2 regions of the Synechococcus sp. W55.2 genome follow, and region 2 is predicted to be linked to the other one. Evidence: riboswitches for the same ligand, from Rfam matches in the RefSeq annotation. Region 2 holds a riboswitch; the other holds the start of a gene.
What was found. A riboswitch is a leader RNA that binds a small molecule or an ion and turns the genes downstream of it on or off. The one in region 2 is predicted to bind cobalamin.

Region 1: another riboswitch for cobalamin. It lies ahead of NW828_RS04805 (TonB-dependent receptor plug domain-containing protein); the one in region 2 lies ahead of NW828_RS08285 (sirohydrochlorin chelatase).

The regions. Positions count from the first base shown of each region.
Region 1 is NZ_JANSHM010000014.1:21,289-27,234, reverse strand. Features, by position in the region: gene NW828_RS04820 (hypothetical protein) at 1-175, opposite strand, end outside; gene NW828_RS04815 ((2Fe-2S) ferredoxin domain-containing protein) at 413-1,282, opposite strand; gene NW828_RS04810 (DUF1636 domain-containing protein) at 1,294-1,701, opposite strand; gene NW828_RS04805 (TonB-dependent receptor plug domain-containing protein) at 1,830-3,800, opposite strand; cobalamin riboswitch at 3,842-3,994, opposite strand; gene NW828_RS04800 (hypothetical protein) at 4,353-4,877, opposite strand; gene rsmH (16S rRNA (cytosine(1402)-N(4))-methyltransferase RsmH) at 5,054-5,946, opposite strand, start outside.
Region 2 is NZ_JANSHM010000034.1:18,332-24,277, forward strand. Features, by position in the region: gene NW828_RS08280 (hypothetical protein) at 1-791, opposite strand, end outside; gene NW828_RS08285 (sirohydrochlorin chelatase) at 889-1,929, opposite strand; cobalamin riboswitch at 1,962-2,098, opposite strand; gene NW828_RS08290 (heavy metal translocating P-type ATPase) at 2,226-4,541, opposite strand; gene NW828_RS08295 (copper chaperone) at 4,654-4,848, opposite strand; gene NW828_RS08300 (DUF5340 domain-containing protein) at 4,908-5,147, opposite strand; gene trpC (indole-3-glycerol phosphate synthase TrpC) at 5,213-5,946, opposite strand, start outside.

The DNA.
Region 1 (5,946 bases), on a different contig from region 2:
GCAGCAGTTGCCTTGGCCGAAGCGGCTTGGACTGAGAAAACAGAGGTCGGTAACCGCCAGCAAGAGCAATCCCCACCGTGCCGATCCCCAGCACCAACCCCCAGGCAAACGAATCGGGAGTGCGGGGATAGTTGTGCCAGGTGTAGCCAAAGATTTGGTTGGCCAGCCAAATCATCAAGGCACTAATGATTGCCCTTTGTCGGGTTAAAGTTGTGCCTGCAACAATACCAACAGTTACAAAAGGAAGGGTACATGTATAAGCAATATTGCTGAGACAGCCGACGGTGGTAAACAAGCTGGGCCAGAACCAGCCTTGGGCCAAATCTTGAGCAGCTTGTATCCAAAGTGGGGCTGAGATCAAGCGGCAAGATCTGGGGATAGGTTGAGCACTCGGTTGCAGGCCAATCATGCTTTAATCTCCTGGAAAAAGGTGGTCTTTCAGAGGACAGCTATTAAGCAAATGCTCAAAAACAATTTGCCGAGCTACTTGGGGAGTAACCCGCTTGTACCAGGTGCGATCCCCAGAGTAAAAAACCACGGGCCCCTGTTGGCAAACTTCCAAGCAGCCTGAGGTGATAACCTGTACGTCCAGGTTGGCTTCTCGAAGAGCCGATTCCAGAGCTTCCACAACCGGTTGGTAGTTGCGGGAAGGATAACAACGGCTGGAACGACAAACAGCAAGGTAGGGACGTTTAAGAGGGTTATCCTCATAGGGGATCCGCTCTTTCCCCTGCACATAGATGGCGCGGATGCGCTCGTAAAGAGAAAGCTTTTGGTAATCTGCTTTGCCTTCCGGCAGGTAGTCTTCCTCTGGCCCCAAAAAGGGGCTGGGCAGAAAAATCTGCAGCAAAGGCTCTTCTGCTCCATTCCAGAATTGGATCCCCCACATGCGGGGCTGACCTTGGGGATTGAGGCGCCGGTAGAGAGCAGCACGGCTAACCAATCTTTTGCGGCGCAGCTCAGGTGGGGTCTTGCGATGGGGGCCGCCTTGGTGCTCCTCCAGGCACAAATGCAGGTGCCAAGTTTCGGTGGCAACGGTTAGATAGCCATCGTAGAGCACGCACAAAGCTGGAGGTTTCTTGAAAGCCAGCTCCAGCACCCCGCCTTCCGCCACATGGCCCACCTGGATCTCGGCCCAGTGCTCTTGAAACAGCTCGTAGAGCAACGGCCCCAAGCAGTCAATATGGGCAGGGATCCCTTCATAAAGGGTTGTCCAACCCGTCAGAGAAACTTCCTGCCAAGTTTGATGGAGAGGGGTTATCCAGGGCGTGAAAGCGGCCATGAGAGAGCTCCTCAAGGTAGTGGTGGAATACGAGTAATCACCTCTTTTTTGAGAGGGCGCTCGGCCCAGGGTAGGATCCCATCTGGCTTGGTGAGGTAGAGCTCTGCTGTCTGCAGAATGAGATCCACATCTTTTGGATCGAGATCTCCAAAAACATAGGTCATCTTTTGAGGTGCTGCCAACGCAACGACACAAGCATGGCTGCAGCCGCTCATACAGGCAACCGGCTTCAGGGTCAGTTGAGGATTGAGGGTTTGAGATTGCAGGGCAGACAGCAGCATTTCTCCCTTGCTAATCCCTTCTTTTTGGCCGTTAACCCACCGAGATCCGCAGGTGATGCAAACCCAGAGATAATGACCGCTGGGTTGCTGAGCAGCGCTGCCAGCTTGGATGGGCAACTGGGAAGTTGATCGAGACATGGTGCTCCTTGATATAGTCATAGGTTTCTGTCCAAGCAAAGGGTGTGAGAAGAGGCAAAGACGATCTCAATGTCTTGGCCAAGGATTCAGCAGTGAGTTAGACAGCTAAAAGTCAGCCTCAAGTCGCTCTAAAATTGGCCCCTTAAATTAAGCCGAACGGTGCGACCCACTCCGGGGTAGCCGGGGAAAACCTCATATTGCTCATCCAGCAGGTTATCGACTCCCACCTCGAGAGCGAGATTTTCTGCAACCGGGATCCCTCCCCGCAGAGCCAGGTTGGTGTAGCCGGGCAGAGATTGGGTATTGGCGTTGTTGGTAAAGAAAGTGCCAATGTGATGCAGGAAAACTGAGGCATACCGATCCTCTGCATCGCGGTAGCTCAGGCACAGGTTTAGGCTGTCTGCTCCCACGAAGGCTAGCTGTTTGCCAACCGCTTTGGGATCCAGCGCCGAGCGGATGATGGGATCGTTCAGGGTGTAGTTGGCAAAAAGAGTCCAGTTTTCCCCCAATCGCAAATCCAGGGCTGCTTCCAAGCCCGTGTATTCCACGAGCTCAATGTTTTCGTAGGTTCCCCTGCGCGGGCCGGTGCTGACAAAGGTGATGCCATCGCGGATGCGGTTATGGGCAAAGGTCAAGCGCAGCAGGCCAAAATCTCCCAGAGCCTGATCCAGGCCAATGTCAAAACTCTCTCCCCGCTCCGGTCGCAAATTGGGGTTCCCATCTACCTCAAAAAAGCCCCGCAAACGAAAGAATAAGTTTGAGATCAAGGGGGTGCGAAAGCTGCCGGCATAATTGGCCCTCAGGGTGGTGCTTTCTGCCAAAACCCAGCGGATCCCTGCGGCAGGAGAGGTGGCCGAACCGTTGACCAGATTGCTCGAATCTTGGCGAACACCTAAGTTGAGATAAAAGTTGGGCTGTGGCTTGTAATCCAGGCGGGCAAAGAGGGCCCCTTGGTTCACGGTATTGTCGTAGTTGACATTGGTGGATCCCCTGGCAAAGGAGAAGGTGGTGTTGCGAGCTGAAATGGATCGGTAATCCGCTCCTAGAGTAAGCTCCAGGTTTTCAGCAGCCTTCCAGGTGTATTGCAGTTGGGATCCCCACCCCGTTCGCGAGATCTCATCCCGGGATCCCTGGCTTTGTGGGGCGCTGAAGCGATAGTTGAGGTCGTCAAAAAATACCCTAGCTTGCAGGGATCCCCTCTCTTGATCCCACAGCCAACTGAGATCTAACAGCAGGTCGTTGGTGTTTTGCACTGCATCGGGGGAGGGAAACTCGGTGCTGCCAGGCACCTGAAACGCTTTGTTGAGATAAAGGGCATTTCCGGTTAGGACTTGGCCTTCTGCCAATTGCCAGGTGAGCTTGGCTTGTAGGTTGTGATACTCCACCGCCGAGTTTTCCCGCCTGCCGGCTTTGCCCAAACGCCTAATTTCAAAAGGAAAGTCGTTGTTGCTCTGCAGACGGCGATAGCTGACCACCCAGCCCAGATCCTGCACCTGGCCGCGGTTCTGGATCCCTTGCTCATTGAGGCCGTAGCTGCCGATAGCCGCTTCCAGCACAGTCTCGGATCTCGGCTTTGGCTCCAGGGTTACGATATTAATGACCCCGCCAACCGCGTCCGATCCATACAAAGTGGAGCCCCCGCCTGGGGAGACCTCGATGCGCTCAACTCCATCCGTGGTGATCTTGGACAGGTCAAACCCGCCAAAAAAGCCCAGGTCGTTAATGGGGCGGCCATCCAACAGCACCAAAACCTGGGCCGTTCGTCCTCCCCGCATAAACTGGGAGCTAAGGGCTCCCAACTGGGTTCCTGCCGTGCCGTCGCTGAGGATCCCGGGCAGGTAGCGCAGGGCCTCCTGAACCGTTCTTGCCCCTTGCTCTCGAATTTGCTGGCGGGTAATGACGTAAACCGGGCGGGAAGAATCCCGCAGCAAACCAGGACGGCGAAAAGGTGTGGTGACGGGTTGATTTAAAATCTCGGCGCTAACACCGGTTTCCAACACCTCTTGAGCTGAAGGTGAAGAGGCCGCCGGCTGCGCCCACGCTGGGATCCCCAAAACAAGACCCCCCAGCGCCAGGCTGAGACCTAGAATGGGATTCATTTTCTTTCTTGAAGCTCCTGATTCCGTGCGACGCGGAAGAAATGCGAGCCAAAACCGCAGGCGGGCATCCTGACTGAGGGCATGGGTCTAGCCCAAGCCCATCACAGTTGCGGCACAGCGCCGGATTTGCACCGGACTTTCCCCTTTACATGCCCTGGCTGATCCCCAGGACAACCTGTCGGTACAGCTTTCTCTGCGATTGCTCCGAGAAAGCCGTGCTAGGCATCATACATCCCCTGCTCTGGAGTTCCTATCCTGCCAGGGGGGATGTCATCCCCAGGGGTGAACGGGATCCCAACGGCAATCCCAGGGCTTCGGATGGGCCACATCCCACCAACTTAGAAAACCTGGGCCAGACTTCTTCTTTGCTTTGTAAGCAGTTAAAGAGTAGCCCACTACTATTCCAGATCCTGAGGCCCAGGGATCCCTTGACTTTTGAAGAATTTGAAGAATAGGGAGGATAGAGATACGCTGAGATCTTGCAAAATCCACAGCCTTTGGGAGAGTAAGAGGGGAGCAGTGGCTTGGCTGCTGTCCACGGGATTCATTGGACTAGTACCCAACCGGGTAGAAAAGAGGAGCTTTTTCGATTTCAGGCGGGGCTGTCGTCTGGTGGGCTGGATCCGGCTCAACTTGGCTGGGAGAGGCAATTGGCACCTCGATCATCCGATCCGGTACCAGCGGCACCATTTCGGAGCGGTCGGCAATTTCCCGCAGAGAATTGGCGATGGATTCCTGAGTCAGCAGAAACTGTCGTTCGTTGCGTTGCATCTGCTGCCACACCTGGTAACGCTGGCTCCACCGGCTTTGGGTATGCACAGTCCAACTGTAAAGGCTCAACACTGAAACGCCGGAGAGGATAGCCATCCCTGTGGAGATTTGCTTCCACCAGGCTAGGTGTTCTGCCCAAGCAAGATGCTGGCTGCGAGGATGGGCTGATTTCAACTTCAAATTCAAAGGTTGGGTGCGGCTGGCCTGAACTGTACCGGAGAGGGGTCGGCTCAGAGCAGAAGGCTGTCTGTGGCGACGAGGGCTCTTGGGACGATCAAGACCTGCGTTCAAAGGCTGGCTAACCATAGGGCTTAACCTCACACACACCAAGGGATCCGACGGTGCAGGACTGCCGGTTCCGCTTCACCCTAGTTCCCCGCATCCCCCAATAGCAACCCCCTTCTCCCGATTCCCGGCCTCAGCAGGACAGCTGTCCGCTTCACAGTAGCCGATCTCTTGAGAGCGGGAGAACCAACCTAAACCTACATCTGACTGCTGCGGGCAGCCACTCGCAGTTTGGCAGAGCGGGCCCGTGGATTGCGTTGCCGTTCCAGTTCGGAAGGGGACAAGGGCTTGGGGGTGAGCACCTGCCAACGGGGATCCCTGCGGAAGGCCCATTTCACCAAGCGATCTTCAAGGCTATGGAAGCTGATCACGGCCAACCTGCCGCCGGGTTTCAACCAAGTGGGGGCTTGGGCCAGCAAGGTTTCTAAAGCCTCCAGTTCTCGGTTCACGGCAATGCGCAACGCCTGAAAGACCCGAGTGGCCGGGTGAATGCGGCCTCGCCGAGCTGCCGGAGGTACTGCCTGCCAAACCACCTGGGCCAACTGGGTAGTTGTGGCGAGGGGACGAGCCTGCTCGATGTGATGGGCGATGCGGCGGGCAAATCGCTCTTCGCCGTAACGGGTGAAAATCTCGATCAACTCTTCGACCGGGCGATGATTAACCCAATCGGCGGCAGTCTCCTGAGCTGTACTGGGATCCATGCGCATGTCCAGCGGCCCCTCCCCGCGAAAGCTAAATCCCCGCTCAGGACAGTCCAGTTGCGGCGAACTCACCCCCAAGTCGGCCACGATGCCATCGAAGGGGATCCCCTGCCCCTGCTCATCCCGAAAGCCGTGCTGCTGCAGATCGAAATCGGCAAAATTGAGGTGCCACAGTTGGATGCGGCTGCCGGGGATCCCTTCTGCTGCAAAACGCGCTTGCGCCGCCTGCAGAGCCGCCGGATCCCGATCCAACCCCACCACTCGAGCAGCTCCCCCCCGCAGCAGCGCCAAGCTGTGTCCACCCCCTCCCAACGTCACATCCAAAAAAATACCGCCCCCCTGGGGTTGCAGGTAGGCCATCACCTCCTCGGTCAAAACAGAGTCGTGTT
Region 2 (5,946 bases):
TCTCGCAAAGTTTGCAGCTCCTGTTGAGTTTGCTCCAGTTGCCGGGCTTTTTGCTCCTGTAAGAAGCGCAGCCTTTGATTTTCGGACGCCGTGCGACGCAGAACGTGCTTGAGTTTCTGCTTCTGCTGCTGAAGCCGAGTCCGCCTCACCTCCAACTGCTGCAGTTGGATTTCTTGGAGTTCCAGTTCTATTTTCAGAGTGGCGACCTGCATCTGGAGTTGGCGAAGTTTTTGGTTGAGCTCTGGCTCTGGTGTGGGTTTTGCCGACTCAGGGCTTGGGGAAGAAGGTGATGACAATTCTTGTAGGGGCTGCAACTGTTGGGCCTTGGCCTGCGAAGCTTGATCCTGGTGCTGCTCGCCCTGCAGTCTTACTTGAGTGTGTTCGCTTACTTCGGTTTCAGTTTCCGTCTGCTGCTCAGCTTGATCAAGAATTTGTCGATCGCGGATCTGGGTTTGAGGATCCTCGTCAACCGACTGCAAAGGGAGAGAATCCTCCTCGGGTTGCCGAGGGTTGCCGCCATAATCGGCAGGATCAAAGGGAGATAGGGTCGCCACCAGCGATTCTCGAAAGTCGCTCCAGGAAGCCGATTGCAGACCCATCTGAACCACCCGCCAGGCCCCATAGGAGGCCCCAGCGGCAGCCAGGATCCCAGGGATCCCGGCCAGGGAGAGGGAAACCTTGGGCAGGGTGGGCAGGATCTGATCCAGCAGCCCCACCACCAGGGCGAAAACAAAGATCCCGCTCCCCGCGGCAGCGGCACCTGAAACCCAAGAGGAGCGGGAGAGCATCATCGTTTTTTCGTCATCACAACCGCTAGAGCGGGAAAACCAGGTTCAAAAATTGCCTGTCTGCACTCAGTTTATCCCGCCAGCAGCCTCTGTTTCCCTCTTAGGGCACCTGCCATGCCCGTTGGTGGTAGCCCTCTAATTGGGCCCAGGGATCCCCAGCCGCTGCGTGGGTGTGGCCGTGCTGAGGGTGATGGTGAGAATGAGGGTGGTGATGGGATCCGTGCCCGTGATGGTGGTGATGATGCTCGTGAGGGTGGTGATGGGTATGCCCAGCTCTGACCTCTGCGCTCACGGCCAGGCGAAACTTGCACAGGTGGCAGTTCATTTGGGTTTGGCCCTGTAGGGCTTCCTGCTCCAGTTGCTGCAGGCTGTGCAGCACCGTGTCCACAAGGCCCAATTCCGGCAGCATCAGCCAGTCGATTTCCGGCTGTCGTTGTCGTTGTTTCTCCACTGCCGCCTCGATTTTTTTCACCAACACCCCCGTAAACAGAAAGTAGGGCAGCACGATCACCCGGCGCGGATGCCAGGACAAGGCCCGCTCCAATCCCACGGGCAGGCGGGGATGGGTAATGCCGATAAAGCAAGTTTCCACAGCGGCAAACCCAGATCCTTCCCAAAGCAACCGGGCCAGTTTACAGGCTTCGGCATTGGCCTCGGGATCGCTGGAGCCGCGACCCACAAACAGGAGCACGGTTTCTGCTTCTGGGATCCGCTGCGGTTGGGCGGCCATCAAAGCGGCCAATCGGTCTCGCAGCAGTTGCAGGATCTCGATGCGGATCCCCAACGGCCCACCGTAACGAATGCGCAACTGGGGATAGAGGGCCTGCAGGCGATCCAATTCCATCGTCACATCGAACTTGTTGTGGCGGGCCCCAAACAGCAACAGCGGCAGGACCACAATCTCTTGCCACCCTTGGGCCAAGCACTGCTCTACCCCCTGGGCAATGGTTGGCTGGGTCAGCTCCAGAAAGCAGGGGATCACCGGTCGATGGGGGGTGAGAGCTTGGTAAGCCTGGGCTAGCTCCAGAAAGGCTTGCTGCCCTTGGGGGTCGCGGGATCCGTGGCCGATAAGCAATAGGGGCAATGAAGGAGAAGCAAGCTGCCCAACCGAAAGGGGAGGGGAAACACTGAGGGTATTCAACACAAAAAACTCCGTTCCTTGTGAATCGCAAGGGGTACAGGACAACGGCAGGTGGGTGTTCTGGCTGAGGGAGGGATCCCATCACAGTTGCGTCACAGTGGCGGATTTGCACCGCGCTTTCCCCAATCTGCCTGAGCCTTTTAGGTTAGCTTGCCGCTTGTCGTTCACCAAGCCCCCTGGGGGGATGTCCTTGTCTGCTAGAAGATAGCCCTGAGGCATGAGCGGTACGGCAGACTCATGCTCAAAGGGCAGCAAAACTGTTGCCGCGCTAATCCCCCTTGCCCCTGGGAGAGGGCCTAACGCCGGCCCGCTGGTCTGGGGGGCTGAAAGTGTCGCAGGCGCAGGGCATTGGCGACCACCGAAACGGAACTCAGGGCCATGGCTGCCCCCGCCAGCATAGGGTTGAGCAACCAGCCTGTAAAGGGATAGAGCGCCCCAGCGGCAATCGGGATCCCCAGCGTATTGTAGATAAAGGCGAAGAAGAGGTTTTGGCGGATGTTGTTGAGGGTGGCCCGGCTGAGTTGAATGGCAGTGGCGACTCCCCGCAGATCTCCCGACATGAGGGTTATATCGCTGGCGGCCATCGCCACATCCGTACCTGTACCAATGGCGATCCCCACATCGGCTTCTGCCAGAGCCGGAGCATCGTTAATGCCATCTCCCACCATCGCCACCCGGTGTCGAGGTTGTCTGAAGCTGCGAATGTAAGCGGCCTTCTGATCGGGGCGGACTTGGGCAATTACCCGCTGAATGCCTGCCTGCCGGGCAATCGCTTGGGCCGTGGTGGGGTTATCCCCGGTCAGCAGGATCACCTCTAGACCCATCTGTTGCAGCTGTTGCACTGCCTCAGGAGAGGTGGGTTTGAGCGGATCGGCAATGGCCAACAGCCCCACCAGGCTCTGGGATTGGGCTACGCCGATCACCGTTTTGCCCTGGCTTTCCCAATTCTGAACCCTCTCTGACCAAGAGGGATCCCAGGGGATCCCCATCTCCTGTAGCCAGCTCAGCCGACCAATGCGGATCCACTGGTCTTCCACCCAGGCTTCTGCCCCACTGCCTATCCTTGCCTGAAAATGCTGGGCAGGAGGGATGGCAATTTTTTCCGCTTCGGCTTTCTGCACCACCGCCTGGGCCAAAGGATGTTCCGAGTGCCGCTCCACCGCCGCTGCCAGGCGCAACACCGCCAGGGGAGAGGAGCCGTGGGCCCAAATATCGGTGACAGTGGGACGACCTTCAGTCAGGGTGCCAGTTTTGTCCAAGACCACCGTGCGCAAGTGGTGGGCCAATTCCAGGCTGTCGGCACTTTTCACCAGGATCCCCAATTCTGCCCCTCGTCCCGTGGCCACCAGGATCGAGGTGGGGGTTGCCAACCCCAGCGCACAAGGGCAGGCGATGATCAGCACCCCAATCGTGTTCACCAAGGCCAGCGTCAGGTTGTCCGCCAACACCCACCAGAGCACGAAAGTTAGAACTGCCACCCCGATCACTGCCGGCACAAACCAGGCAGTCACCCGATCCGCCACCTGTTGAATCGGAGCTTTGGATCCCTGGGCTTCCTGCACCAGGCGCACGATCTGGGCCAGAACCGTGTCTTTGCCCACCCGCCGCGCCTCCATCACAAAGCTGCCCGTCTGATTCAGCGTTGCCCCAATCACCTCATCCCCCGCCGATTTGACAACAGGCAGGCTCTCGCCGGTCACCATCGACTCGTCGAGGCTGGAGGATCCCTCTAGGATTACCCCATCCACCGGCACCTTCTCGCCGGGGCGCACTCGGATCCAATCCCCCACCTGCACCTCCCGAATGGGGACATCCTGCTCCACCCCATGGCGAATTACCCTCGCCGTTTTCGGTTGCAGCCCGATCAGCTTGCGAATGGCTTCGGAGGTTTGCCCCTTAGCCCGTTGCTCCATCCACTTGCCCACCAGGATCAAGGTGGTGACCACCGCCGACACCTCATAATAGACATCCGGGTACAGTCCTTGCCGGTGAAAATAGTCGGGGAAAACCGTTGGGAAAACAGAATAGAAAAAAGCCGCGCTCGTCCCTAAGGCCACCAGCGTGTTCATATCCGCCGAGCGCCGTTGCCAAGCGGCCCAAGCGCCTCGATAAAAATGCTTGCCCACCCAAAACTGCACCGGAGCCGTCAGCAGCAACTGCAACCCAGGATTGTGCAGCCACATGGGAAAGCCCGGGATGTCCATCCCCAGCATCATCGGCAGGGATCCGATCACCAGCACCGTGCTGATGCCCACCCCTATCGCCACCTTGAGCTTCAGTTCCCGTTCTGCGGCCCGTTGGGCGATCCGCTCTGGATCCGACAGATCGTCCAGCTGCCAATCCTCCTGGATAAGGCGCGCCCGATACCCCGCCCGCTCCACCGCCCGAATCAACGCCTGCGGATCCACCAGCCGGGGATCCCCTTTGACGGTGGCCTGCTCACTGGCAAAATTCACGGATCCGGAGGATACTCCCTGCACCTGAGTGAGGGCCTGTTCGATGCTGCGGGCGCAGGAGGCACAGCTCATCCCTTGTAAGGCCAACTGCCAGGTGCCCTCAGGAGAAGGCGCAGAGGCCGATAGCGCACCCGATGACCCTTTATGGGCAGACATGGCAACACCTTGTTGATGAAACGACAGCTACTCTCCACCCTGGGCAGGGCGAAGGCAGCCATCTGTACAGAAATTCAAAACAGACGCCCGACCGTTCTCGACCCAGCCTTGACTAGGCCGGGGGATATCCCACCTGGGTGAGGGCCTGCCGCAAATCGCCCACAGGCCGCCCAGAAGTAATCCGCACCTGTTTGGTTTTGGGATCCCCTTCCACCTGCGCCTGGGGATCCAGTTGCCGCACCGCTTGCGCAATGGTGTCTATACAGGCCCCACAGGCCAGCTTGGGCACCGTCAAAACAACCTGCATCTTGGAAAACCCCCCCAATGCCACTGAAAGGATGCTAAACCTTACAGTGGGCTGGAAGGTCAAGAGGGAGGCTGAGGCTCGTCCATATTCCAGCGGTAGTCCACCTGATAGCCCCGCTGTCGCCACTCTTCCTCCAGTTGCACCTGTTGGGTGAGGGCTTTGCGCAGGGAGTTGATCAGCTCTTGCGTGCGGCCTCGGTTGCCAAAATCCTGTTCCTCTACTGCCGGAAAGGTTTGCCGCTCCAACACCCGCAGCAGAAATTCGTAGTGGATATGAGCCGGCACAGGAATACGTTTCATCGATCCAAGCAATCCTTAGAGATCCATTGTTCTTAACAGAGATCCATATGATGGAGGGTTCTCATTCACTGAGATGACAACAGGTGGCGCACAGCTTGGCTGGGATCCGGCTGGGTCACCAGCGCTTCCCCCACCAGCACAGAGCGCACCCCCCAGGCCCGCAACTGCTGCAGATCGGCGGGGGTATGGATGCCGGACTCGCTGACCACAGGCAGATCGCCAAGGAGCTCCGAGTGGGCGGCCAACAGGTCGCGCGTTGTGTTCAAGTCCACCGTAAAGGTTCTCAGATCGCGATTGTTGATGCCAATGAGCACCTGCCCCCTGGAGTCTTGCAGTTGGGGCAAACGCAGCACCCGCTGCAACTCTTGGGAGGTGTGCACCTCCAGCAGAGCCGCCATGCCCAATTGCCGAATCAGCTTGAGAAAGTAGCCCAAATCCGCATCGGAGAGAATGGCGGCAATCAAGAGCACCGCATCTGCCCCCAGGCTGCGGGCCCAGAGGATTTGGTAGGGGTAGAGAATGAACTCCTTGCAGAGGATGGGGATCCCTACTGCCTGACGGATCTGGCGCAGATACTCGCCGCTGCCCTGAAAGAACCGCTCATCTGTGAGCACCGAGAGGCAACTGGCCCCACCGGCTTCATAGCTCTGGGCAATGGCTACCGGGTCAAAGGGATCCCGCAGAACGCCGCGGCTGGGAGAGGCTTTTTTGACCTCGGCAATCACAGAGATAGGGTGAGGCGACTGGGTAAGGGCCGCCACAAAATCCCGCACCGGCGGGGCTTGATCCAGTTGCCGTT